Regions from separate parts of the Sneathiella sp. genome, predicted to be linked through region 1. Evidence: riboswitches for the same ligand, from Rfam matches in the RefSeq annotation. Region 1 holds a riboswitch; each other region holds the start of a gene.

The links. A riboswitch is a leader RNA that binds a small molecule or an ion and turns the genes downstream of it on or off. The one in region 1 is predicted to bind thiamine pyrophosphate.
Region 2: linked by a shared signal. The riboswitch ahead of V7723_RS01880 (hydroxyethylthiazole kinase) and the one ahead of V7723_RS10665 (ABC transporter ATP-binding protein) in region 1 are both predicted to bind thiamine pyrophosphate.
Region 3: linked by a shared signal. The riboswitch ahead of thiM (hydroxyethylthiazole kinase) and the one ahead of V7723_RS10665 (ABC transporter ATP-binding protein) in region 1 are both predicted to bind thiamine pyrophosphate.

Annotation. Positions count from the first base shown of each region.
Region 1 covers NZ_JBALWD010000015.1:38,899-41,218, reverse strand. The annotation lists gene V7723_RS10670 (PaaI family thioesterase) at 1-202, opposite strand, end outside; gene V7723_RS19815 (DUF192 domain-containing protein) at 233-709, opposite strand; TPP riboswitch at 755-858, shown strand; gene V7723_RS10665 (ABC transporter ATP-binding protein) at 852-1,661, shown strand; gene V7723_RS10660 (ABC transporter permease) at 1,658-2,320, shown strand, end outside.
Region 2 covers NZ_JBALWD010000002.1:162,302-164,621, reverse strand. The annotation lists gene V7723_RS01885 (TRAP transporter substrate-binding protein) at 1-165, opposite strand, end outside; gene V7723_RS01880 (hydroxyethylthiazole kinase) at 162-899, opposite strand; TPP riboswitch at 960-1,061, opposite strand; gene V7723_RS01875 (MFS transporter) at 1,174-2,320, shown strand, end outside.
Region 3 covers NZ_JBALWD010000049.1:17,759-20,078, reverse strand. The annotation lists partial or broken gene V7723_RS18760 (Ig-like domain-containing protein) at 1-546, shown strand, start outside; gene V7723_RS18755 (hypothetical protein) at 653-934, opposite strand; TPP riboswitch at 1,088-1,187, shown strand; gene thiM (hydroxyethylthiazole kinase) at 1,250-2,065, shown strand; gene V7723_RS18745 (COX15/CtaA family protein) at 2,126-2,320, shown strand, end outside.

The sequences.
Region 1 (2,320 bases):
AATCAGCAAAAGACATCAACATGCCACCATGAACTAATTTTACACCATTCAAATGTTTTTCTGCCGCCCGAAAAGCTCGTATGGAAACTTCATCATCAATTTTCTTTTCATAATACGGACCATTTCGATTGGCAAAAGGAGCTGCCCCGATGACTTCCTCGAACCCTTCGGGGATATTGGCTTCTCCGATATTCTTTTTCATTTTTATGTCGGCACTTTCTTACGCATTACTCTAATAATTACTAAAAATAATATCCTTGACGGTATCGCCTATTCTGATTTCGTGCCTTAGCGCAAAACCCGCTGCAACTTCTAAGACTGCGCGAACAGGCTGAGAGGCTGAGATCGTGTCAAGTGAACCCGGTATTGTGTTCTCTTTTATATATAGAATTTTCCCCTGTTCATCTATGAACAACATGTCCAACGATAGCGGCGTATTCTTCATCCACATAAAAACGGGCGTCGGTTTATTAAAATCGAACAGCATACCTGACATTGGCTCGAGCATTTCTCGATACATTAATCCCCTATTCCGAAGTGATTGGTTATCCGCGACCTCCACAAGTAGTCTGATCTCCTGTGAAACTGTTTTCACAGATATCGAGCGCGTCTCAAACTCGCTCGCGTCCGTTGAAGTCGTCGAGAAAAGAAGGCAAAATAGAGCCACCAGAGTACAACTGCAGTAAAATTTCCCAATGTTCAGACACATTCTCCCAAATTTCCTTTGCTGAGAAAAATATATTCCCTATAGTGGCCCCTCCTCGGGGGGAGCCATGTCGGCTGAGAGGTTCCAATACAGGAACGACCCCGGTACCTGATCAGGCTAATACCTGCGTAGGAACGAGTTATTAATGGCCTCTGACATCTCAAATAATCGATTTCGAGCAAAGGGTAGCGCGCCCATCGCCGCTAATCAAGCAGATGCACGAATTGGACTTGATTTACGACTAACCGAATTGACATTTGGCGACATTCTTGTTCTCAACGATCTGCGGCTTTCTTTAAAACCTGGTAAAATTACCTGCTTACTCGGGCCTAGTGGTGTCGGTAAAAGCAGTATTTTGAAAATCATCGCTGGCTTCATCCCTTTACCTTCCGGTAGTTCCCTTAGTTGCAGCGATAATGCCCCATTAGGCAATCGAATCTCATTTATGGACCAAAAGGACCTTTTGCTTCCCTGGGCCTCCGCGATTGACAACGTTGTTATTGGCGCAAGGCTCAGAGGAGACACCCCTGATTTTGATCGTGCCCGGGAGCTTCTGAAGTATGTTGGTTTGGCAGACCGTGAAACCGCTCGTCCAGATACACTGTCCGGCGGCATGCGGCAACGCGTAGCTCTTGCTCGAACATTAATGGATAATTGCCCTATCGTTCTCATGGACGAACCTTTTTCGGCCCTTGACGCTATCACCAAATTCCGGCTGCAGGGATTGGCGGCAGATCTATTACAAGAAAAGACGGTATTGCTTATCACTCATGACCCGATGGAGGCTTTACGGTTGGGACATGTCGTTCACGTCCTTTCCGGGTCTCCCGTCACATTATCTCCGGAAATCATACCCGAAGGCGTTATTCCACGCGACCCAACAGATGATTATTTGAAACACCAATATTCAGAAATTATGCGCCAGCTTGCGCTAACCGACGGTGACGCTGTATGAATTACCTGCGGCCGATTATAATAATTATGGGTTTACTTGTTGTTTGGGGTGCCATTACCGAGATAACAGGCTTACCGAAATATATCTTGCCGTCGCCAATGCTCGTCCTCAATACGCTGGTCAGTAAAATAGGCTTAATTGCCGAGCACGCTGTCATTACAGCGATTGAAATCTTGCTTGGGCTGCTAGTGGGTCTTACCTTTGGGATGTTTTCAGCGCTAATGATTTCGGCATACCGACCGGTGCGTCAATGGGTATTTCCTGTCTTGATTGCCAGCCAAGCTGTTCCGGTTTTTGCCATTGCCCCTATTCTCGTGCTTTGGCTTGGGTACGGTATTGGCCCTAAAATAATCGTCGGTGCTTTGATCATATACTTTCCCGTAGCTGTTGGTTTTCTCGACGGACTAAACCGAACAGATCCTGCCTGGACAAGTCTCTCCAGTCTTTTGCAACAACGAAGTACAAAATCAAAATTATCGAAGCTCATTTTGAATTATCGATATATAAAAATACCCTTTGCTTTACCGTCACTATCTTCTGGCATACGCGTTGCCGCTGCCGTTGCTCCTATTGGTGCCATTGTCGGAGAATGGGTCGGTTCTTCTGCGGGACTGGGCTTTCTCATGCTTCATGCAAATGCCCGCGTCCAGACAGATCTA
Region 2 (2,320 bases), on a different contig from region 1:
CGCAGTTGTTCCAACACCAGGCGCGCCCTTTGGCCAGGAGGTGACCATTTTCCACTGCAAAGCTTCCGTGCTTCGTGCCGGTGAACTGATCAATGTCGCAGCGGCGGCCGGCGCAGCGATACTTGCTGTTTTCAGAAGGTTGCGCCGGGATATGCGAGTGCTCATTTTGGGGATCCTTCGGTTGAGGAAGATTGGCTGGTAAAATATACTTCGTCGAGAATTGTTGCGGCAAACGCGCCAGGTCCGGGTGCTTTTCGGGCAGCATTTTCGCCCGATTTGCCTAAAATATAGAGGCCGGATACAACGGCGTCGAAATAGTCGGCGTCAGTAACCACCGCGCAAAATGCGGCGATGGCCGCAGTTCCAGCGCAACCGATACCGGTGACCCGGCTCATAAGGTCATGACCAACCCGAAGCTCGGATTCCCGGTGACCATCGGTGACAAAATCTATAGCGCCGGTCACGGCGACGATCGATTGGCTGCTTTGGGCCAATGATTTCGGATCCGAGCCCAACGCCGCGATTTCCCCGGCATTTCCCCGAATAATAGCTGGTGCTTGCCCAATCAGCTCTTGTGCGTAGGCCAATCGCGCCGGGGCTCTGTCAATGAGAACCGGATCCAGTATCCAAGGGATATTATTGTTCTTCGCAGAAGTAATGGCGGCTTGGATAGCGTCTTTTCGTCCCGGATCCAATGTGCCAAGATTGATGAGCAGCGCTTGGGAGCGGGCCGTAAAATCGGCTACTTCCGTTATATCCGATGACATTGAAGGAATAGCGCCGATGGCCAATAGCATATTGGCTGTCAGACTTTGGACGACTGTATTTGTCAGGCAATGTACAGCGGGCCGCTGGCCCTGTATCAAGCTGAGATGGTGTCGTGCCAATTCTTCGTTCATATCCCGCTCCACCATAAGATGTTGGCGGAAGGTTAGCGAACATGGATTACCCGAAACGAAGATGAACCTGCCCTCAAATCCCTACGCCGGTTCTAACCAGATCAGGTTCTACGGGTCAGCTTCTTTCGCTTCTCAGCCCTTTGGGCGCCCCGATGAGTTGGCGGCTATATTAGGGTGAATTCCGGGATTTGCAACGACAAATTTTACCTAGAAAACAACGAAAATCCCGTTATACGCGATTGTATTGGGACAACACTCTTTTCCGTATGCTAAAATGCCAGAAAAGAAACCCCTCAACGATCGGATCTTGGCCGTGAACGCCCAAAAATTACGCTTTACCTTTTTGAATTTTGGTCATTTTGTCGACCATTTATTCATGCTAATATTCGCCAAGGCAGCCTTCAGTGCCGGCCTGTCCTTTGGCTTGGCAAAGGATGGCGCTTACGCCGAAATGATCCCATATGGCATTCCGTCGCTTGTTCTGTTTGGGGCTTGCGCTCCTTTGGCGGCGCATTTGGCCGATAAATGGCAACGAAATGGCATGATTGCGGTGTTTTTTATTGGTATTGGGGTCTCGGCTATTGCCACCAGTTTTGCGCAGACCCCCTTGCAAATGGCCTTTGGCTTGGCGGCCATCGGCATTTTTGCAGCGATTTACCACCCGGTTGGCATTGCCATGATCATCCAAGGCGGCGGAAAAATTGGCTGGCGCCTTGGCACCAACGGTGTGTGGGGTAACATGGGTGTTGCGGCCGCCCCACTTTTGACCGGCTTCATCCTCGCCGATTATAACTGGCAGCTGGCCTTCATTGTTCCGGGCGTGCTGGCCATTGTCACGGGTGTTGGTTTTATTGTCTTCGTCCGGCGGGGCCGTGTTCGGCCGCCGGTATCGTCTGCATCCGAAAAGGCGATGGTTGGATTTACGCCCGGCTGGCCGCGGGCTCTGCTTGCCATAGCTCTCGTCACGTCGGCGGGTGGTTTTGTCTTCGGGACCATGACATTTGTCATCCCGCGGATGTTTGAAGTCAGTATGCCCGAATTAACCGTGAATGTCGCAACAACAGGCTTGCTAGCGGCGTTGGTTTATGCGATCGCGGCCTTTGCCCAGCTTGTTGTCGGACGTCTGATTGATCGCCATGATATCCGGACCGTCCTGCTGGTTGTCGCTGTTGCTCAGCCGTTGCTGATCGGGTTGATGTCCATGCAAACCAATTTGGCCTTGTTTTTCTCGGCTTTAGCGGCGATGGCGTTCGTCTTTGGCCAAATTCCCATTACGGATGCCGTGATATCCCGATATGTACCTGACTTATGGCGCGCAAAAATCCTGTCGGTAAAACTGCTTTTGAATTTGGTCATTGGGGCGCTCGCTCTTTTGGTCGCCCGTTATATCCTCGAATCCGGAGAAGGTTTCGATAGAGTCA
Region 3 (2,320 bases), on a different contig from region 1:
GTGTTTAGCCGAATTTACGGGGCTGCAGACAGAGTTTCCATAGGAACATCAGGCGACGACATCCTCATCGGGCATGACGGCAATGAAATACTTGAAGGCGGTTATGGCGCTGACGTTCTGGAAGGTGGCGTAGGCGATGATACGATCTCGGGTGGTCAGGGCGCAGACAGCTACATCTTCACTCGTGGTGACGGCCAGGACGTTATTGATGATAACGCCTCGGATGGGGCCTCGGACACCCTTGTCCTTGATACAGGCATCGACCATGACCAGCTTTGGTTCGAGCAAACGGGGGACGACTTACTCATCTCGGTTATTGGCACCAGTGATCAGATCACTGTCGAAAACTGGTATGCCGCAGCTGATAACAAGATTGAAGGTATTGAGACGAGTGATGGGCAAGTAACAGATATAACGGGTGTCGAAGCCCTTGTTTCTGCCATGGCTAGTTTCTCTCCGCCTGGCGGTGGCGAGACTGATCTGTCGGATCCTACATATGATCCATTGGATAGTGTGCTTGCTGCGAATTGGCAAACTCCAGTATAAATGACGTTACACGGCACTCAGAATCGCGCCGCGCTCAACGCGCTGCCGGTTCAATTGCTGACGTAGGTTTATGCCCGGATTATAGAAATCCCGACACAGAGTAATCTTATCCCGGAGTGAAATGAGGATACTCATAACCCGTTTCAAAAGGTGTCGTCGGCGAGGGCGCGGGGTAGGTGGACAGGTTCTTGGATTGGCAGTTGGTGCTGCTACAGACCATGCGCTTTGAAATGTTCTCAACTGGCATCACATAGACAAGGGCAGGCGGTAAGCGCTTTTTCAAATTTTCAATTAATATATCGGTGACCAGCACAGCAGATCTCGTGCAGTCATGACACCGAATTTCAATTCTGCGGTTATAAGTTTTGAGGTCTCCGAGCGTGGGCATTCATTTTCATATCACGCTGGCCTTAAGTCAGGTCAATGTAAAATACTATTATTTGAGCTGTAATTGGCTCCCGTACGATTGAGGGTTCGAAGGCGATATTTTTGGTTAAATTCAACTAGACAGCGCAGGAGCACAAACAGTAAAGTGCCAGTGTTACAACCCCAGGGGCGCTATTGCTGAGATGGCTTGTTTGCCTGTCCCTTTGAACCTGATCTGGTTAAAACCAGCGTAGGGAGTGTGCCGTTGTCAGAAATCGCCCTTTTAGTCGGTTGTTGATGTCACGTTTCCTACGATCACATAAATGGAAGCAAGGACATGCAACAGAAAATTATAGAGTCAATTTGGTCAGACTATGAATCGATTTGCGAAAACCGGCCGCTGATTCACAATATTACCAATCTTGTTGTCACCAATTTTTCGGCGAATGCGCTGCTTGCACTTGGGGCCTCTCCCCTTATGTCCCATGCGCCCGAAGAGCTTGAAGAAATTGTCGGTATCTCCAATGCCTTGGTTATCAATATTGGAACGCTGGATTTGCAGCAGATAAAGAGCATGGAGATTGCGGTGGAATATGCCAATAGAAAGCGAATTCCGATTGTTATTGACCCAGTGGGCGCCGGAGCAAGTGCCCTACGAACAAATACGACACTTTCTCTTCTTAAACAGGCAAATGGACCAATCGTGAAGGGGAATGGCGGCGAAATACTGGCGCTCGCCAATCAACAGGTGCAATCAAAAGGGGTAGACAGTTTATACCTGCCGTCTGACGCAATCACGGCAGCACAATCCTTGATAAATGAATTTGATGTGTCGGCGATAGCTATTAGCGGCCCGGAAGATGTGGTGCTCGATGGAACGAATTGTACGATCCATGCAAATGGTTCCAGTCTTATGCCGAATATCACGGGAATGGGCTGTATTCTGGCAGCAATTACAGGTGCTTTTTCAGCGGTGAGCGAAACCCCTTATACCGCGGCGCGAAACGCCATCTCACTGGTAAGTATTGCAGGGGAAATGGCGGCAATGAAATCACAGGGCCCAGGCAGTTTCCTGCCGCAATTTCTCGATCAGCTCTATGCGATAACACAGGAAGATTTGATGGCTCGGTTGAATGTCCGAGAGGTCTCTTAGAACTGCGGCGGATGGTCGCAAGGCATTGCATTCTGTCGGTAGTTCGGTATGTTGCCAAGCATGGAAAATGAACATGCCGTATCGTCTTCTGCCGCGGTCCCGACAAGCCAGAAACTGATTGTTTCCTGGCTGATTCTGGTAGCTATATTGGTATTTGCGATGATCGTCCTGGGCGGAGTGACCCGGCTGACCAATTCAGGCTTGTCCATGACCGACTGGAAGCCCGTGACGGGCTGGTTGCCGCCGCTCAGTGAC